2 regions of the Halomonas sp. BC2 genome follow, and region 1 is predicted to be linked to the other one. Evidence: predicted binding sites of a transcription regulator. Region 1 holds the regulator's gene; the other holds the start of a gene.
What was found. Region 1 encodes PhoB, which activates phosphate uptake and scavenging genes when phosphate is short. Its sites were predicted from a motif close to TGTCATANNNNTGTCANA; they were not measured.
Positions count from the first base shown of each region.

Region 2: a site for PhoB is predicted at 6,923-6,940, ahead of B7L71_RS01200 (DUF6482 family protein). Genes of this name have one in related genera too.

Region 1 is NZ_LFGT01000022.1:36,681-47,136, forward strand. It holds gene B7L71_RS13340 (chorismate--pyruvate lyase family protein) at 1-450, shown strand, start outside; gene ubiA (4-hydroxybenzoate octaprenyltransferase) at 488-1,378, shown strand; gene phoB (phosphate regulon transcriptional regulator PhoB) at 1,475-2,164, shown strand; gene phoR (phosphate regulon sensor histidine kinase PhoR) at 2,167-3,462, shown strand; gene B7L71_RS13360 (hypothetical protein) at 3,790-4,101, shown strand; gene cysZ (sulfate transporter CysZ) at 4,381-5,127, opposite strand; gene phoU (phosphate signaling complex protein PhoU) at 5,198-5,923, opposite strand; gene pstB (phosphate ABC transporter ATP-binding protein PstB) at 5,954-6,766, opposite strand; gene pstA (phosphate ABC transporter permease PstA) at 6,760-8,169, opposite strand; gene B7L71_RS13385 (ABC transporter permease subunit) at 8,169-9,287, opposite strand; gene B7L71_RS13390 (PstS family phosphate ABC transporter substrate-binding protein) at 9,383-10,330, opposite strand; gene B7L71_RS13395 (acyl-CoA thioesterase) at 10,432-10,456, shown strand, end outside.
Region 2 is NZ_LFGT01000002.1:138,585-149,040, reverse strand. It holds gene B7L71_RS01235 (Na+/H+ antiporter subunit D) at 1-19, opposite strand, end outside; gene B7L71_RS01230 (Na+/H+ antiporter subunit C) at 16-363, opposite strand; gene B7L71_RS01225 (Na+/H+ antiporter subunit B) at 397-828, opposite strand; gene B7L71_RS01220 (putative monovalent cation/H+ antiporter subunit A) at 821-3,169, opposite strand; gene hemH (ferrochelatase) at 3,367-4,452, opposite strand; gene B7L71_RS01210 (cryptochrome/photolyase family protein) at 4,571-6,154, shown strand; gene B7L71_RS01205 (thiol-disulfide oxidoreductase DCC family protein) at 6,151-6,558, shown strand; gene B7L71_RS01200 (DUF6482 family protein) at 6,569-6,871, opposite strand; gene B7L71_RS01195 (hypothetical protein) at 7,012-7,305, opposite strand; gene B7L71_RS01190 (replicative DNA helicase) at 7,432-10,086, opposite strand; gene rplI (50S ribosomal protein L9) at 10,286-10,456, opposite strand, start outside.

The DNA of each region.
Region 1 (10,456 bases):
ACGGCGCGCCTGATGGCGGCCGGAGCGCCGAGCCAGTTCCGCGTACGCCTGCTGCGTCAGACCATTGGCCTGCCGTTTCAGGACGAAGCCATGGCGCTGGGAATCGCTCCACGTCGCCATGCCTGGCTACGCGAGGTGGCGCTGTGCATCGACGGCACCCCTTGGGTGGTGGCGCGATCGGTGGCACCGCTGGAGCAGCTGCAGGGCAAAGGCCTGGGGGCCTTGGGCGAGCGTTCGCTGGGCAGCTGGTTGTTTCAGCAGCCGGACCTGGTGCGCGGGCCGTTGCAGGCCACGGTGTCGCTCCCGCGCTTCACGGCGTGGGGTGCCCCCGCCAAGGGGCGTAGCCAGTGGGGGCGTCGCTCGGTGTTTCAGCACGCGGGGTTGTCGCTGCTGGTTCAAGAGTATTTTTTATCGACCATGGCCGATGCGCTGAGCCTGCCCTCGCGCTAGGCTATTCTGGAGTTTCTTTCACGAGGTAAGCATGAGCATGGACCGTTCTCTATTGCGGCCAACGGGTTGGGCCCGGCTGGCAGACTTTCTTCAGCTGATGCGCCTGGATCGGCCCATTGGTACCTGGCTGCTCATGTGGCCGACGCTCTGGGCGCTGTGGGTGGCTGCAGAAGGGGTGCCGGGTCGCTCCGTGCTGATCATCTTCATTGCCGGTGTCTACGTGATGCGTGCTGCGGGCTGCGTGGTGAACGACTATGCCGACCGCCATGTGGATGGCCACGTCAAGCGTACTCGCCAGCGCCCCATGGCCACGGGACGCATCAGCGAAACCGAAGCCCAGCTGCTGTTCGTGGCGCTGGTCGCCGCTGCCTTCATTTTGGTGCTGCTGACTAACTGGTTCACCGTGCTGCTGTCGGTGGGCGGCGTGCTGCTGGCTTTCGTGTATCCGTTCATGAAGCGCTACACCCACTTCCCGCAGGTGGTGCTGGGCGCGGCCTTTTCCTGGGCCATTCCCATGGCGTTTGGCGCGGTATTGGGCCACGTGCCTCTGGAAGCCTGGCTGCTGTTCAGTGCCAACCTGCTGTGGACCGTTGCCTACGATACCCAGTACGCCATGGTCGACCGTGACGATGATCTGAAAATCGGTATCAAGTCGACCGCCGTGCTGTTTGGCCGTGCTGACCGGCTGATCATCGGAGTGCTGCAGGCAAGCGTGCTGGCCCTGCTGAGCTGGGTCGCGCTGCGCGTTGGGCTAGGGGGCTTTTTCTGGCTGGGGTTGCTGGGCATGGCGGCGACGTTCGTGTACCAGCAGTGGCTGATCGTCGGGCGCGATCGAGACCGCTGTTTTCAGGCCTTCCTGAACAACCACTGGTCGGGTCTGCTGGTCTTTGCAGGTATTGCCTTGAGCTGGTGGCCGGTAGCGGGCTAAATTGACTGGGTGTCATGGAACTGTCATCAAGTCATGGTGTTATCGTCACACGCATGTCATTGAACCTTCCTGAATAGAGCACCGTGAGGCCCTGGAATGACCGCCAAGACCGTACTGATCGTCGATGATGAGGCGCCGATCCGCGAAATGATCGCCGTGGCGCTGGAGATGGCTGACTATCGCGTGCTTGAAGCGGACAACGCCCAGGATGCCCACGCCATGGTCGTCGACCACCAGCCTGACTTGTTGCTGCTGGACTGGATGATGCCGGGCACCAGCGGCATCGAGCTGGCCCGTCGGCTGAAGCGCGAAGAAGCCACCGCCGAGCTGCCGATCATCATGCTGACGGCCAAGGGCGAAGAGGACAACAAGATCCAGGGCCTGGAAGCGGGTGCCGACGACTATATCACCAAGCCCTTTTCCCCCCGTGAGCTGGTGGCCCGCCTGAAGGCCGTGCTGCGCCGTGCCACGCCGCGTGGCGTGGAAGACCCGATCGAAATCAATGGTCTGCTGTTGGACCCGGTGAGCCACCGGGTCAGCGCCCATGGCAAGGCGCTGGAAATGGGGCCTACCGAGTATCGTCTGCTGCAGTTTTTCATGACCCATCAGGAGCGCGCCTACACGCGCAGCCAATTGCTTGACCAGGTATGGGGTGGCAACGTCTACGTGGAAGAGCGCACGGTGGACGTGCATATTCGTCGTCTTCGTAAAGCGCTGGGCGAGCCTCATCAAAATCTGATTCAAACGGTGCGCGGTACTGGGTACCGGTTCTCTGCGCGAGTGTAAGCGTGCGCCTGTGGAGCCGTGAGATCTGGCGCATCATCTGGCTGGCCCTGTTGGGCCTCTGCCTGGGATGGCTGGTGGATTACCCTGGCGCCGGGCTGGCGGCGGGGCTGCTGTTTTGTCTGGTCTATCATCTGCGTCAGTTTCGGGCGCTCTTCCTTTGGCTGACGCTTCACCCCCACGATGAGCCCCCGGCGGCCAAGGGCATGTGGGGGGAGCTGTTCGACCGCCTCTATCGCTACCAGAAAAGCCAGCGCATTACCCAAAGTCGTTTACGGGCGACGCTGGCGAGAATTCAGGAGTCCTCCGAAGCCATGCGCGATAGCGTGGTGATGCTGGACCGCCACGGCGACCTGGAGTGGTGGAACAGCGCGGCCACCGACATGCTGGGGCTGCAAACCGCCCACGATCGTGGCCAGCACATCACCAACCTGCTGCGCGACCCTCGCTTCATCAGCTACTTCAATGCCCGCGACTACAGCGAGCCGCTGACGCTGACCTCGCCGATCGACGAGCGGCGCATCCTCCAGTATCAGATCACTCTGTACGGCGATGACGAGCGGCTGGTCATGGCCCGTGATATTACGCGTCTGCACCGCCTGGAGCAGATGCGGCGTGACTTCGTCGCCAACGTCTCCCATGAACTGCGCACTCCGCTGACCGTGCTGTCGGGCTACCTGGAAACCTACGGCGACCTCAAGGAGCTGCTGCCTCCCCGCCTGGGTAAAGGGATCGTACAGATGGAGGAGCAGACGCGACGGATGCAGAATCTGGTCAACGACCTGCTGCTGCTGTCACGGCTGGAAATCGACCAGGGAGGCGATGATCACCAGATGCTGGCCGTAGGCCCCATGCTCGACAGCATTCGCCGAGACGCCCTGGCGCTCTCCAGGCAGCAGCACAGTGTGCAGGTCATTCTGGAGAGCGACGCTGGCTTGATCGGCAGCGAGCAGGAGCTGCGCAGCGCCATTTCCAATCTAGCCTTCAATGCCGTGCGCTATACCCCGGAAGGCAGTCAGATCACGTTGCGCTGGTCGGTGGCCGCCAACGGCAGCGGGTGTATCGAGGTCGAGGACGATGGCGATGGCATTGATCCGGTGCATATCCCCCGCCTGACCGAGCGCTTCTATCGAGTGGATAAAGGGCGTAGTACGGCAACAGGAGGGACGGGTCTGGGCCTGGCCATCGTGAAGCACGTGCTGCTGCGCCACGAGGCCCAGCTCAACATAGAGTCACGTCCTGGCGAGGGGGCATCCTTTCGCTGTGTCTTCCCTGCCAAGCGAGTCAGCGGCCCGGCTTGAGGGCTCGATGACGCTTTGCGCTCCTCCTTATCCGCTTCCTGCACAACCCCTGTATAAGTGTGCCATATTGGCATAGAGCTCTGGTCACACATCACTCATGTGTCATTTTTAACCACCTCAAAGGCGTGGTCATGACCCCCTGAGCCCATGCTTTATACTATCCTTGTTTTTTTAAATTATTGATAATAAATAATTTTTTTGATTTTTGGCATGCGTGGCACAACGTATGCAATGTTCTAGGCAAGGAAGATTACCGCAGGAACTGGTAAGACATGAAGTCACTCTTCCTTAACTATGCGGTATCAACAGCGATCGAGGAGGCGGAATATGATGTCCAAGGAACTACTCAAGAAAGCTGGTATTTTAGGTGTTTCTTTTGGCCTGATGGCAAGCCCACTGGCTTTTGCAGACACCACGGATCACTCATCCATCGACCAGAATCAGGATGTAACCGTCGAAGATGAGCCCATGAACACACAGTCTGGTACGGCTGAGCCGGGCAGTTACGACACCGAAGACCTGACGACGGATCACGGCACACAAGGCCCCGACGTTGTGGATGAGCCGGACTCCACCAACATGAGTGGTGGTGCCGAGTACACCCCGGAAGATGTGGTAGAAGAAAATAGCGGCAGCTAAACGTAACAATTCTTTGCAAAGCTGAAAAAAACTCTTACGCTTAGGAGTGAGCAAACTGAGGGCAAGGATGTCCCATAGCAAGGATGCTCACCGATTCAAGGATGAGTCAGAAAACGGTCAAGACACTGGTCAGGGTAAATTCCAAGGTTGGAGTCCCGCAAACGGAGAGGAAGCCAGCAGTCAGTATCGTTCATAAGTAAGAGTGGTCGAGACCCCGCCTAGCGGGGTCTAATTTTTTGTGCCTGCTATATGGGCGGCCCTGTGATGAATGGCTCTGATTCAGAGCGCCGAGCCTGCCGCCTTATCCCGCGTGTCCGGTGTGCCACGATAGTGGCGGTCCCACATGAGGACTGCGCCTGCGACGGCGCCTGGAATCAGGAACAGGTTGGCCAAGGGGATCCAGGTGATGAGCATGACCAGCCCGCCATATGTCATGCTCGGCCACCAGCGCCGTGAAAGCCTGCTGCGCATCTCCTTGAACGACACTTTGTTGTTATCCATCGGGTAATCCAGATAGGTAATGGCCATGACCCAGGCAGAAAAGAGCGCCCATAAGGGAGGCGCCAAGACGTTCAAGCCGGGAATCCAGCTGAACAGGAACAATACGGCCATGCGCGGCAGGATATAGCTCAGCTTGACCAGCTCTCGACCCACGGCGTCCAGCGCCGTTTTGGCCAGCCCTCGGTCATCCAGCGGTTCGCGCCCGGTGGCCTGGCGCTCTACCTGAGCCGCCAGAAACCCATAGAAAGGCGCTGCGATCAGGTGAGTCACCAGGGTGAAGCTAAAAAAGATCACCACCAGCAAGCTGATGAAGAATAGCGGCCAGATCAGCCACGACAACCACTCCAGCCAGCCAGGCACCATGGCCATGCTGCTCTCCAGCCAGCCCGAAAAGCGTGTGAAGAGCACGTAAACCATTCCCGTATACACGAGCAGATTGACCAGAATGGGTAGAAAAACATAGCGCCTTAGCCCGGGCTGATACACCAGGCGGGTGCCTTGCCCCAACGCGTTGAGTGCATTCACGCGACATTACTCCCTAAAAAAACGCCCAGACAATGGTCTGGGCGTATTGCAGGAGGGTTTGACGGCCAGGTCAAGATTTTTTCATGACCTTCTGTTCCAGGGTGTCTGGGTCACTGTGGCGAATATCCAGGCCTTTCACCAGGTACACCACGTATTCCGCCAGGTTATTGGCGTGGTCGCCCACCCGCTCCAGGGCGCGCAGCACCCACATGATGCTCAACACCGAGCTGATGGAGCGCGAGTCTTCCATCATGAAGGTCATCAGCGAGCGCATGGCGCTGCCGTATTCGTCGTCCACCGATTCGTCTTCGCGAACGACCTGCATGGCCAGCTCGGTATCGAAGCGGGCGAAGGCGGTCAGGGCGTCACGCAGCATCTTGCGCACGTGCTCGCTGATATGGCGGACTTCTACCAAGCCACGAATGGCACCGCTGTTTTCACTTAACAACAGTGCATTGCGGGCAATCTTGCTGGCTTCGTCGCCGATTCGCTCCAGGTCCGAGGTGGCACGGATGACCGCAAGTACCAGCCGCAGGTCCGATGCCGCCGGCTGACGGCGAGCCAGCACTCGGGTGCACTCGTCGTCGATTTGCAGCTGCAGGTCGTTGACCTGACGGTCATTGTCGCGCACTTTTTCCGCCAGGCGGCTGTCGCCCTCCAGCAGAGCATGCACCGCATCCTGCACCTGCTTTTCCACCAGACCGCCCATGGCCATCAGGTGGGTCTTCAGCTCTTCCAGCTCCTGGTTGAACTGGCGAGAGATGTGTTGGCTGTGTGTCTCGCTCGTGATATCCATTGAGCACTCCTGACGTATCGTCGATGGGGCCTAGGTCATGCGGCCGGTAATGTAATTTTCGGTGCGTTGTAGACGCGGGTTGGTGAACACTTGATCCGTGGGCCCATATTCGATCAGTTCACCGTTTTGCAAAAAGGCCGTGTAGTCGGAAACCCGCGCGGCCTGCTGCATATTGTGAGTCACCAGCACCAGGGTGAGCTGGGACTTCAGGTTGCGTATCAACTCCTCGATCTTGAGGGTCGAAATCGGGTCGAGGGCCGAGGCGGGCTCGTCCAGCAGCAGGACATCCGGCTGAACGGCCAGCGTCCGGGCAATCACCAGGCGCTGCTGTTGCCCGCCGGAGAGCTGCCAGGCCGAACGGTGCAGGCGGTCCTTGACCTCATCCCACAGAGCGGCCGATGTCAGCGCCCACTCGATGATATCGTCGCGTTTGCGTTTGGGCAGGCGCCCTTGCAGGCGCAGGCCAAAGGCCACGTTTTCGTAGATCGACATCGGGAACGGGTTGGGCGTCTGAAACACCATCCCTACCCGCCGTCTGAGTTCGGTCACGTTCATGCGTGGCGCATGAATGTCCTGCTCTTCCAGGTAGATATGGCCATCGTGGGTCACGGACTCGTTCAAGTCATGAAGCCGATTGATTGCCCGTAGCAGCGTGGACTTCCCGCAGCCTGAGGGGCCGATGAACGCGGTCACCCGGTGACGAGGTACGTCGAGCGTCAGGTCACGCAACGCCGGTTTCCCCGCATAAGCGAGGTTGAACTGGTGGATGCTCAGGCACCGGGCGTCGGCTGAGAAGCGCGTCACCGGCGGTTGAGCAGTGTTGGCGGACGATAACGCTAGCATTCGTTTCCTCGTTGACGCCTTAGATAATGACGCAGAAATATGGCAGTTAGATTAAGCACCAGCACAATCAGTACCAGCAGGAGCGCGGTGGCAAACACCAGGGGGATCGCGGCCTGTACGTCTTCACCGTGGAAGGCCGTATCAAATAGATGATAGCCGAGGTGCATGAACTTGCGTTCGAGGTGCAGGTAGGGAAACTCGCCGTCCAAGGGCATTTGCGGAGCCAGCTTGGCGACGCCCACCAGCATCAACGGGGCCACTTCGCCAGCGGCCCGCGCCACGGCCAGAATCACCCCGGTCAGCATGGCGGGCATGGCCATGGGCAGCACGATGCGCGTGAGCATCTCCAGGCGGGTCGCCCCCAGCGCCACGGCCCCTTCACGTTGGGCATCGGGAATGCGTGCCAGGCCCTCTTCCGTGGCCACGATCACCACCGGCAGGGTCAGCAGTGCCAGGGTCAGCGATGCCCACAGCAGCCCGCCGGTACCAAAGGTCGGTGATGGCAGTTCGTCTTCGAAGAACCAGCTGTCGATGGAGCCGCCGATGCCGTACACGAACACCCCCAGCCCAAACACGCCATATACGATGGAGGGTACGCCAGCGAGGTTGCGGACCCCGATACGCACCAGATGGGTCAGGCGGTTCTGGTGGGCAATTTCGTTGAGGTAGATGGCCGCCAGCACGCCAAAAGGGGTGACGATCACGGACATGAGAATCACCATCAACAGCGTACCGAAAATGGCCGGCCATACGCCGCCTCCGGTATTGGCCGCGCGCGGCCCCTCACTGAGGAACTGCCACACGCGCCCGCCCCAGGCCGCCACCTTCTGATGCCAGGCCATGGCGTTGGGGGTTTGCAGGCGGGTGATCCCCGCCAACGGCTGAGGCTGTACCCTGCCATTGGCCTCCAGCAACAGCTGGGCGTCGGGGCGCTGGTTTGGCGGCAGCATCAGGGCTTGGCGCACGAACTCCCTGGCTGGCTGGCCCTCCAGCCGCTGGCCTTCGCTTTCGATGGCATCCAGGCGGCCAAGAAAGTCGCCCCAGGGGGTGCGCTCCAGACGTATCAGCTCAGCAGGTGTGGTGATCTGGGCGATTTGATCGACGGCCAGCCAGCGCCAGCTGGCGCCCGTGAGGTCGCGGTTGCCGGTAAAATAGAGCCGCTCCATGCTTTGGGCATGGGGTAGCGGCACCTCGCGCACCGGCTGGCCGATCACCGTTTCGCCGCTGTGCAGGGTGACCTCCTCCAGCTCGGCGGGCCAGAAATGGCCTAACCCTTTGGTGGTCAGCAGTACCAGCAAAGCCCCGAGCATGAGCAGTGAAAGGGCCACGCTACCCGCACATAGCCAAGGCCACAGCCGGTTGCCCGCCGTGTTCAGGCGAAAGCTCAGCGCTCGCCAGCCCATCAGCGTGCGCCTCCCAGCCGCTGATAGCGCCGACGCAGGCGCTGACGCACGACTTCGGCCAGCGTATTGACCGAGAAGGTGAAGATGAACAGCGCCAGCGCCGCCAGAATCAGCAGGTGATAGGTCATGCCGCCGGGGGAGGCTTCCGGCAGCTCGATGGCAATCGACGCCGACAGTGAACGTAGCCCTTCAAAGGGGCTGGCGCTGAACAGTGCGGTGTTGCCGCTGGCCATCAGCACGATCATGGTCTCGCCCACGGCGCGGCCTGCGCCAATCATCACCGCCGAAAACACGCCAGGGCCTGCGGTGGGCAGAGCGACCTTCCACAGCGCTTGCCAGCGGCTGGCGCCCAACGCCTGGGCGCCCTCCATCAAGCTGGATGGCACGTCGGCCAGCGCATCCTCGGCCAGCGAATAGATACTGGGGATAATCGCAAATCCCATGGCGATGCCGACGATCAGGGCGTTGCGCGTGGCGTAGTCGATGCCGTGGCGCTGCTCCAGCCACAGACGCAAGTCGCCCCCCAGCCAGTAGGTTTCGGCGAGCGGCGCCACCCACAGAGCCAGGGCGGTCATGCAGGCGAGCCACGGTATCAGCCAGAGTGCCGCCGACGACAGAGGCAGCCGCTGGCGCCAACGGCTGCTGGCCGCATGCCAAAGGGCACCTGCCAGCGCTGCGCTCAGCGGCAGCCAGACCAGCACAAGCAGGGTGCTGGCCAAATGACGCTCTACCCACGGCGCCAGCAGCAGCCCGGCAATGAAGCCAATCACCACGCCGGGTATTGCTTCCATCAACTCCATCACGGGCTTGATGCGGCTGCGCAGGCGTGACGACATGAACAGCGCCGAATACATGGCGGCCCCTAGCGCAATGGGCGTGGCAAACAGCATGGCCGCCAGGGCAGCCTTGAGGGTGCCCCAGGCGAGGGGCGACAGCGTGGCCAGGGAGAGCGCTTCGCCAAAACCAAGCAGCGGCAGCGCTTCCCATACCAGAAAGACGCCAATGGCGAGGATCGCCAGCAAAACAGCAATGCCGCCAGCCGTAATCAGTCCGGTGGCAATACGGTCGTGAAGCAAACGTAGCGGCTGACGCGAAGCAGGTAGCCGAGGAGGAGTCATGTCGACATCATACGAAGCAGGTGCCGTGATGAAAATAGGGGTTCATGGCCAGAATAGCTTACCCTACGCCCTGTTTGTGACAATTGGATGACAGTTTATTCATCCAACGCTTGGCTGCTGCGCAGGTGGTCGGGAAGTGCCACGAAGCCTGCCGCCTGCACGATCTGCTGGCCTTCGGCTGAAAAGACCAGCTCCAGAAAGACTTGCTCGGCCGCCGGGAGCGCTTCGCCGGGGGGCAAGTTGACGTAGAGATACAGCGTTCTGGAGAGTGGATAGGTGGCCTTTTGAATGTTCGCCACGCTGGGCTCTACCGGGTTGCCTTGCTCATCGGCCAGCGCCACGGCGCGTACCATGGGGGTCAGGTGGTTGTATCCGGCATAGCCCATGGCGTTGGGCGACTCTCCCACGGCGGCAATCACCGCTGCCGCACCGGGATGTTCGCTGATATCGCGGCGAAACTGCCCGCCGCACAAGGCGCGCTGCTGGAACAGCCCCTGGGTGCCGGAGGCCAGGGTTCTGCCATGCAGGGCAATGTGCCCGTAGGGCCAATCCGTGGCGGGCAACAGCGCTTCCCAACGCTGCAGGGGCGCATCGGCACCGCAGGCGAGGGTAGTAGAGAAGATGGCATCTACCTGCGCCAGTGACAGGGCTTCCAGCGGGTTGTGGCGATGCACCACCAGCACTAGCGCATCGCGGGCGACGCTGAGCTGGAGCGGTGGATAGCCATAACGCTGGATGAACTGCTGACGTTCGCCTTCGGTCATGGCCCGAGACATGGGCCCAAGGCGCGTGGTGCCCGCTACCAGGGCCGTGGGTGCATTGGCCGAGCCACCCGCCTGAAACTGCAGGGTGATGCCGGGATGGCGTGCATTCAAGGCTTCACCCCAGCGCAGCATCAGCCCGGCCATGGTGTCCGAACCCACGGCGCCCAGGGTGCCGCTGATGGGCGCTGGCTGCGCCCAGGCAAAGGCGCTGAAGCAGCATAGCCAGCTTGCCAGCAGTAGGCGGTAAGGTCTCCATCGCTGTACACTGTCGCTCTTCAAACGCCTTTCCTCTTGTGATTAACTGGTGCTAGCCTGTTATTGCAGTGCAGCAACAGGCGCCAGGCCCGACCACAACAATAACCTTGCAAAGCGACGACCTCATGACACCACTGGATTCCGATGTGG
Region 2 (10,456 bases), on a different contig from region 1:
GTGCGACTTCAGGCCTCACGTGTCGGTATCCTTCATCTTGTCCAAATCATCCGCCTTGACGATTTCATAGGCGCGGCGAATCAGTACGACGGCAAACGCCAGCACGCCAAACGCGATGACGATGGCGGTCAGCACCACTGCCTGGGGCAGCGGGTCAGCCACGGGCCCCAATGGCTGCAGCATGCCCTCGGGAATCAGAGGGGGTGCGCCACGGGTCATGCCTGCGGTGGTAAAAATCAACAAGTTGGCACCGTTGGAAAGCAGCAGCAAACCGATCACCAGCTTGACGATCGAACGTCGCAGCATCATGAATACGGCAGTGGCGTACAGCAAACCAATCGCCAGGGCCATTAACGGTTCCATGGGGAGCCTCCTATGTTATCCGGGGTATGCAGCTCAAGGCTCATCCTTGTCCACCTCCATTAACGCCATGACCATGCCCATGACGGAACCCAGCACCGCCAGATAGACGCCCACATCGAAGATCAGCGGCGTAGAGGCCTTGAAGTCGATGCCTGGGATCGTCCACCACTGTGCGGTCAAGAAAGGTTCGCCCATGAACCAGGCAGGCACCACCGAGATCATGCCAAACAGCAGGCCCGCACCGACCAGGTCGCGGGGGTCGACCATGCGCAGCACTTCTCGGGTGGCACTGGCACCAAAAGCAAACAGATAAAGCGCAAACGCCCCCGCCGCTACCAGCCCGGCAATGAAGCCACCGCCGGGCTCGTCATGACCACGCAGCAACAGGAAAATAGAGAACATCAGTTGCAGCGGCATTAAAAAGCGTGCCGCCGTATTGAGAATGATCGTACCTGACTTAACCATCGTAGGGCTCCTTGACGCTGCTCTTCTCCGCCTCTACTGATTTGCCCTGGGGGCCATCGTGACGCAGTTTCAACATGGCAATGACACCAATGGCGGCCAGCGCCAGCACGAACATTTCGCCCAGCGTATCCAGGGCACGGTAGTCCACCAGAATCACGTTGACGATGTTGCGCCCATGAGCCAGCGGTGCGCTGTTCTCGACCATGTACGTGGAAATGGTTTCGAACTGGTCGATGCTCCATGCCGTCATGATCAACAGGAAGATCATGACCCCCATGGCAGCTGCCACGACCCCATCGCGCACGCGCTCGAGGCTGGTCGAGAGGTTGGAGTAACGCGGCAAGCGGAACAGCACCAGCACCAGCAGAATGACCGTCATGGTCTCTACCAGCAGCTGGGTGATGCCGAGATCGGGGGCACTGAAGAGAATAAAGATCAGCGCAATCGAGAAGCCCATGATGCCAACCGACACCACGGCTCCCAGGCGCGAGCGCGAGATGGTGGCAAAAATTGCCCCCATGGCCATGGTACCGACCACGATGATTTCATGGAAACGCACGTCCAGCGTCAGCGCCAGCTGGGGCGAGTGGCGCAGCAGAATCGAATTACCGATCAGGCCGATCAACACCACCAGCATCACCAGAATGTAATTACGCATGTAGCCATTCTGCAGAATGCGGGTCTGCCACTCGGAGAAGCGTACGACGCCATTCATGAAGCCTTCATAGCCTGCTTCCGGCCCATAGCGCATGACCGGTGCCAATCGCGCCAAATGGCTGCGCACCTCGTCCCAACGCTTGAACAGCAAAAAGCCCAGCGCCATGCTCACCAGCGACATGATCAGCGCCACGTTGATACCGTGCCACAGCGACAGGGTAACCGTCAGCGCATCGCCTACTACCGAAGTGGCCGCTGCGGTCAGCAGTGCATCCACCCCCAGCAGCGCGGGCGCCAGCCCCAGCAGTAGCGAGCCACAGGCCAACAGAGCTGGCCCCACCAGCATGCTCAACGGCGCTTCATGGGCGACCTTGGGGGTGGCATGCTGCGCGCCAAAGAAAGGGCGCAGCGCAATGATGGCCGCCACGGCAATGGTCAGAATGGCCGAGAAGAACGCAAACAGCACCAGCATCAGGCGCACGCTGTCGGCGCCCAGGGCAGCCTCCAGCATCAGCTCCTTGCCAATGAAACCGAACAGCGGCGGCACCCCGGCCAGCGACAGCGCGGCCACGAAGGCAATCGTCGCCGTCACGGGCATGGCTCGCCGTAAGCCCCCCATGGCCGTGACATCCTTGGTACCCGTTTCATGGTCCAGAATACCCGCCACCATGAAGAGCGCACCTTTGTACATGGAGTGCGCCAGCAGGAAGGTGACGAACGCCGTCATGGCATAGTCGGAGCCAATGCCCAGCAGCATGGTCAAGGTGCCCAGCGCCATGATCGTCGAGTAGGCCAGCAGCTTCTTGATATTGGTATGGTGGATCGCCAGGAAGGCGCCCGTCAGCATGGTGGTCGCACCCACCACCGAGAGAATACCCACCCACATGCCGGTACCGCCCAGCTCGGGCTGCAGGCGCGCCAGCAGGTAGATACCCGCCTTGACCATGGTGGCCGAGTGCAGGTAAGCCGATACGGGCGTTGGCGCCGCCATGGCGTTCGGCAGCCAGAAATGAAACGGAAACTGCGCCGACTTGGTGAACGCACCGAGCAGCAGGCAGATCAACATGGGCGTATAGAGCGCATGCTCGCGCAGGTTGTCGTCGGACTGCAGAATCTCGCTCAGCGACCAACTGCCGCTGGCCACACCCAGCAGGACCAGTCCCGCCATCAGCGCAAGGCCACCGGAAACGGTCACGAACAAGCCCTGGCGAGCCGACTTTCTGGCCTCGATATCGTTATGGTTGAAGCCGATCAACAGATACGAGGTGATACTGGTCAGTTCCCAGAAAACGAACAGGGTCAACAGGCCATCGGCCATGACCAGCCCCATCATGGAGGCCATGAAGGCCACCAGCGCCAGATGGAAGCGGGCAATATCCGGATGGCCTTTCAAGTACCCGCCAGCATAGATCAGTACGCAAGTACCGATGACGGAAATCAGCAGGCCAAACAGCAGCGACAAGCCATCCAGCAAAAAGCTCAGGCTGATCCCCAGCGACGGCACCCACGCCCACTCCAGCAGCTGCGGCCCTTCACTCAGCACCACCGGGGCCTGGCCAATCAGCCACGCGGCCATCAGCGCTGGAAATAGCGCCAGCACCAGGCTGGTTCGTTCCCTACACCAGAGGTTGAGCAGCGGTGACGACGCTGCCAGCACGAAGCCTATTAAAACGGCAAATTGCATCCGGCGTTCTCTCCCTAAAATAAGCGCAAACTATTCCCGCAAGCGGCGCATGGTACGACATGTGCCGCTTAAACGTTGAATAAATGTGATTTTATATGCACAAACCTTATACCAGCCTTTCGAAAAACTCCAGCCACCTCGCTGGCATAAAAAAAGCTCGGGCAGTGGCCAAAGCGGCGTCAGCGCGAGCAGAAATCTTACGGAGCGGGCACGGGCAACCAGCCCAACAGCTCATTATTGACCACGGCCAACAGGGCATCGATATGATCATCGCGATCATTCAGGCAAGGAATATAGCTGAACGTCTCGCCACCGGCCTCCATGAAACTGTCGTGAATCTCCTCCTTGATCTCTTCGAGGGTTTCCACACAGTCGGAGGAGAAAGCAGGTGACAGAATGGCAATGTGCTTGTGGCCCTGCCTGGCCAGCTCGGCCACATGATCCACGGTTTGCGGGCCTACCCACTTTTCCGGGCCAAACTGTGACTGGAAGGCGGTATCGACCTCCTCCTTGCTCAACCCCAGACGCTCACGCAGCAGGCGCGTGGTTTTCTGGCACTGGCAATGGTAGGGGTCGCCTTCCATCAGATAGCGTTCCGGCACACCGTGGTAGCTGGCCACGAGCTTGGTGGGACGGCTTTCAAAGCCGTCGTACGCCTCTTGCACCGAGTTGGCCAGCGCCTGGATGTAAGCCGGGTGTTCAAAGTAGGCCGGCACCGTGCGCAGGTAGGGCTGCCACTTCATCTTCATCAACGTGCGAAACGCCTGATCGTTGGCGGTAGCCGTGGTGGGCGAGCCGTACTGCGGGTAGAGCGGGAAGAACACGATGCGCTCGCAGCCCTTCTCTTTCATGCGATTCAGCACGCTTTCCGTGGAAGGGTTGCCATAGCGCATGCAGAAATCGACCTCGACACTGTCGCCATACAGCGCTTTCAGCCGGGCGGTCATCTTTTCCGTTTGTGCACGGGTAATGGTCAGCAGCGGGCTCTCGTCTTTTTCGGTGTTCCAGATGCTTTTGTAGGCATGGCCCGACGTAAAGGGGCGCTTGGTCAGAATGATGAGCTGCAGCAGCGGTTGCCATTTCCAACCCGCATAGTCCACGACCCGCTTATCCGACAGGAATTCGTTGAGATAGCGCCGCATGGACCAGTAGTCAGTCGCATCGGGCGTCCCCAGATTGGCCAGCACCACGCCCACCTTGGCGGGGGCAACCGGAGGATGACTGCTTGGCGCGTGGGCCAAGCGCCCTTCACCTGGTTGATCCTTTACAACGCTGTCGGCCATCTCACTTACTCCTGGGGGCTGTCGATCATTCACAATGGTCTAAATCTTATCACTTTTCAGCAAAGACGCGGGATAAAGTTATACTATCAACATAATTTGTATAACTGTAGGCCAACCCATGTCCAAGCCTTTGCTACTCATTCTGGGCGACCAGCTTTCCCTGACCCTGCCTACCCTTCGCCAGGCCCCTGAAGGCGCGGTGGTGGCGCTCTGTGAGGTCGCTGAAGAAGCACGCTACGTCCCTCACCATATACACAAGATCGGCCTCTTCCTGGCCGCCATGCGACATTTTGCCCAACAACTGCGCGACCAGGGCTTCAACGTTCATTACAGCCGCATGGACGATGCGGATAACACCCAATCATTGATCGATGAAGCCGAGCGGCTGGCAAGACAGTACCAGTGCGATGAAATTCGTGTGACGCGCCCCGGCGAGTGGCGGCTGTGGAACGCCATGCAGCAGCGTCAGGCCGCCTCACTGCCCTGGAAAATCCTGGAAGACGACCGCTTCTTCACCACCCCAGACGACTTTGCCCAATGGGCCAAGGGGCGTAAGCAAATCCGCCTCGAATACTTCTACCGGGAACAGCGTAAACGTACCGGGCTACTGATGGAAGGCGACGCCCCCATGGGCGGACAGTGGAATTTCGACCACGATAACAGAGAACCCGTCCAGCCTGGGCTGAGCTTCCCTGAACTCCCCGCGCACGGGCAGGATGAAACCACTCAGGAAGCGCTGGCCAATGCCGCCGAGTGGTTCCCCGAGCACATGGGCGAGATCGAGATCTTCAATTTGCCGGTCACCCGACGTCAAGCACTGGTGGACCTGAAGCACTTCATCACCCACGGGCTGGCCGACTTTGGCCGCTATCAGGATGCCATCAGCGACCAGTCACCCTACCTGTACCACTCGCGCCTCTCTGCTGCCATGAACATTGGCCTGCTCACGCCCTTCGAAGTGTGCGAAGAAGCGGCTGCGCAATATCAGGCAGGCAAGGCACCGATCAACGCCGTGGAAGGGTTCATACGGCAGATTCTCGGGTGGCGTGAGTACGTGCGCGGCCTCTACTGGACGCGCATGCCGGATTACAAACGAGAGAACCAGCTGGGTTTTCAGCGCGACTTGCCCGCCTTCTACTGGGATGCGAAGACCGACATGCGCTGCCTGCAACGCGCCATCCAGATGACCATCGACCACAGCTACGCGCATCATATTCAGCGCCTGATGGTCACGGGCAACTTCGCCCTGCTCTGCGGGGTCAAGCCAGAGGCGCTGTGCGACTGGTACCTGGCCGTTTACGCCGACGCCTGCGAGTGGGTCGAGCTACCCAACACCTTGGGTATGGTGCTGCACGCGGACGGCGGCTTGATGGGCTCCAAGCCCTACTGCGCTTCCGGCAAATACATCGACAAGATGTCCGACCACTGCCAGCACTGTCGCTACTCCCCCAAGCTGGTCACCGGCCCCAAGGCCTGCCCGCTCAACAGTCTCTACTGGCATTTTCTGGAGACCCATGCCGAACAGCTCAATCGGAATCCACGCATGAAGCTGATCTACGGCTCGCTGGCACGCATGAAAGAGGAAAAACGCGACGCCATGCGTCAGCAGGCAGAACAGTTCCTGGCATCGCTCCCCACTGCCGCCGATTACGGGCAAGCCGTTCACACCCAAGGGTACACCCACGAGGAGCGCTCCTCATGAGCCGTTTCGCAACGCTGCATGCCGAACCACCGGTCACGCTCTACCACGATGGACACTGCCCCTTTTGTCGCGTCGAAGTGGCCTGGCTAGCCAAACATCGCCACCACCAGCGCATTCGTCTGGTCGATATTCAGCACGAGGATTTCGATCCCGGCGCATTGGGGCTCAGCTTCGAGGCCATGATGGGGCAACTGCATCTTCAGGATCAGCAGGGAAACTGGTATGTGGGGATGGATGCCAGCCGGGCCCTGTATGCCGTGTTGGGCTACAGGCGGCTGGTAAGACTGTCTTGCTTGCCTGGCCTGCGCGCCGTCATGGATGCAGGCTATCGGTTCTTTGCCCGTCGCCGAATTCGGCTGGGCCAATGGTGGGAAAAATGCGGGTCACGCTCGCGCAATCAGTGATGCCTGGGCGTCAGAATACCAGCGGCATACGCGAGGTCAGCGGCGCGCTGTAGTGGGCGTCGCGACCAATGACTTCATCCTGAGGCACGTGCTGCACAAGATACGCCCGGTGGATACCTGCCCGCTTGAGTTCGAGGTAGACATCGTCCAGCGAACGAAACAGCATGGGCTTGCCACGCTGGGTCAGCATATGGCGCTCACCCTCGACATCTTCAAGCTCGACCTGATAAAACCGGCTGCCCGAGTGCGTGATTACTCGAATTTCAAAATTGTCATGACGTTCGACGAACTGTTTAAGCTCTTTAAGTTCCATGGTTCCCTCCTGTTATTGGTCATTGCCATGGAGCACAGCATGCCCTTGCCCCATGACAATCATATTACCCTGGCACTATCTCTCTAAGAGGGCAATAACAGAAAAGAGTTCCTGACCGAAACGTCAAGATGTGTGTCGTGTTACTGATATTCCGAGGGGTCGATGGCCTTGCCTAGGGAATTGCGATCGATCCAGTTGCCCCCTTTGGTTTCCTTGTAACGGAACACGACCTTGTCGCCAATGGTGACCGGTAATTCCGCATCTTCTGTCTGGTAGCTGTACTGCTCCCCTTCCACTACCAGGTGGTAGCGGTAAAGGTCGGGCATGCCCAACCACTCCTTGAAGGGACCTTCACGCTCTAACGACTGGAGCTCACCCCGACCTTCCAGCTTGGGAAGCCGCTTACGGTTACCGCGCCTAAAACCACCTGCCATGCGTTACTCCTGTCTATCTACCAATGCGATTGACCCACGCTTCTCATCCCGCCCTTCCAGTGAGGGTTACCCAGACGACTCAGCCAACGGGGAGCGCATTATACGTGCTCCCCCCTCAGCCTCAAGTCAATCGCCGAAGGCTTCACCGTAACTATCCGGCGCCAGATCTTCGAAGCGCGTGTATTTGCCTATGAAGGCCATGTGTACCGTTCCAATGGGGCCATTACGCTGCTTACCAATGATCAGCTCGGCCAGGCCCTGGTTATCCGGGTTATCGCGGTTATACACTTCGTCGCGATACACGAAGGCAATGACGTCTGCATCCTGCTCGATCGCGCCCGAGTTATGGCTCACGATGCCATCCGCTAGCCAGCACGCGTCACCGGGGACGGTCAAATCGAAGACCTCTTCTTCACCGCAAGGGCGTATCTCGACGACTTGGTCCCAAAAGAGATCGCTGGAGGCAATCTGTGCCAAAGCCACATCGCCCAGCGCATCTGCATAGCTGCCAAGGGTTTCCCGGGAAGGAGCAAAGCTAAAATGGGACGAGCCGCCATAAGATGTGCCACGCATTGCAGCCATTTTCCGGTGACTCACGCCTTTAGCAAGCATGGCCTGTTTGACATGCTCGAACACCTCCTGGGGCAAGGTATCGATATTGGTGTTCGCCACGACGGATGCCGCTTTCAGCGGTGCTAACGACGCCACCTGATGCCCAAAAGCCCCAATATTCTGTGCAAAGCGCTGCTGTTGATCGCTTCCCGACACGTCGGCGGTATACCAACCACTCCCCTCTCCTGACACGACATGGCGGATTCGGGTCACAATACCGAAACGTAGCAGCAGAGCACTGACATCATCGATAAGCCGACGGCTAACCGTAGAAAAATAGACGCGTGTGCGCCCATTTTTATCTGTCGTAATGCTGCCGTCGGTGGCCCACAAATGACGCATGAACAGCGCGAGCTGCTGATTGGACAGCCTGAAGATGTCACCTGGAATATATTTTTCTGCAGAGCGCTGCCCAAAGATACCCAGCGATTTCAACCAGGCACCCACTCCCTGGGCGTGCCAGCGATTGCCATTGCCAGCAATGACGAGTTGATGCCAGTTGCCGCGTCCCGCATGGCGAGTCACCGTCGAGCCAAACTGCTCTGCGCAGCGCTTCACAACGTCGCTATTCGCTTCACTAGCGGTGGTATAGCGCAGCGGCTGCCCTTTGACATAGCTGCCGTCACCCAGCAAATGGGCCAGCAGGATAAGCGCATGCTCCTCCCACACGACCGGATGCTCAGGCTGCGCTAACTGTCTGGCCAAGGCGATGCGATCCCCCACCTTGAGCTCGGCCACCGTTTTCCAATCCCATAGCGCTTTCAATCGATGCCTGGCTGTTGCACGTATACGCCGTCCACTAGCCAAACAAACCTCGAATACTGGCTTGGTGCCCACTGACCACACCAAATCCGTCGTCGAGCGGCGCAGCTTGCCATCTTCACCCAGCGATATGACGTCCGGCGTTTGCCCGACCAGATCACCAATCGGCAAGCGCTCTCCGGTTGCCAGCATCACCCGCGTGTCTCCCGTGACACATTCACGCAAATCCGACATGACCGGGCGCTTGTTGGGACGCTGCTCCAGCGAGCGGTTCAGCTGGGAAAGCGCCACCACCGGGCATTGGAACTCCTTGGCCAGGCCTTTCAGCGAACGCGAAATTTCCGAGATCTCGCCCGTGCGGTTTTCGTTAAAGCCAGGAATCTGCATCAGCTGCAGATAGTCGATCATGATCAGGGCAATATTGCCGTGCTCACGCACCACCCGGCGTAGCCGTGAGCGCATCTCATTGGGTGACAGGGCCGCCGTGTCATCGATGAACAGCTGCTTGTCTTTCAGCAGGTTCACCGCCGAGGTCAGCCGCGGCCAATCTTCATCTTCCAACTGGCCCGAACGCACGCGGGTCTGATCGATACGCCCCAATGACGAGAGCACACGCAGCATCAGCGATTCGGCGGGCATCTCCATGGAGAACACCATCACCGGCTTGTCGCTGGAAATGACCGCATGCTCGACCAGGTTCATGGCGAAGGTAGTTTTACCCATCGAGGGGCGTCCGGCAATGATGACCAAATCGGAAGGCTGCAGGCCCGAAGTCATCTCATCCAGATCCCGGAAGCCGGTGGAAAGGCCGGTCATTTCCCCTTTCAGGTTGAACAGCTCATCGATTCGATCCACGGCCTTGGTGAGCAGGTCACTCATGCCAATGGGGCCACCGGTCTTGGGCCGCTCTTCGGCAATCTGGAACACCAGCCGCTCGGCCTCGTTGAGCAGCTCGTCGGCGGGCCTGCCCTGAGGCGAAAAAGCCCCTTCGGCAATCTGGTTGGCCGCCCGGATGAGCTTACGCAGCGTGGCACGCTCACGGACGATATCGGCGTAGGCGCGTATGTTGCTGGCCGAAGGCGTGTTGCGCGCCAGCTCGGCCAGGAAACTCAGCCCGCCCACCGTATCCAGCTGGTCACGGGCTTCCAGCGCTTCGGAAAGGGTCACGACGTCCAGCGGCTGGCCCGACTCGGCCAGATGCGTCATCACATTGAACACCAGCCGGTGTTCATAGCGGTAAAAATCGTCAGCCACCAGACGCTCGGAGACGTTGTCCCACGCCTGGTTGTCCAGCATGAGCCCGCCTAACACCGACTGCTCCGCTTCCAATGAATGCGGTGGCAGTTTTAACGCTGCCGTTTCCTGATCAGCAGAAGGCTGGTCCTGCATTGCGAGCTCCTTAACAATTACCCGATAGCCAACGGCGCTTATCTTAGCCGTGCGGCTCGGATAACACCACTGGCCCCACGCAAAGGGAAGGCTTTATAAGCCTGCTGTGTCGCCCCTTGCCAAAAGAGCCCCAGGGCCTAAAAAGACAAAGTACCTAAAAAGACAAAGGGCGCGGGAGAACCCGCGCCCTTTGAGGCGTCAGCGTTGGCGAGTATGATTACTCGGCGACAACAACCACGCGTACAACGGCGTCCACTTCTGCATGCAGGTGGAGGTCGATGTCGTATTCGCCAGTTTGACGAATCGGGCCTTGCGGCATGCGTACTTCGCTCTTGGCGACGTCGATTCCCGCAGAGGAGATCGCGTCGGCCAGGTCACGAGGACCGAT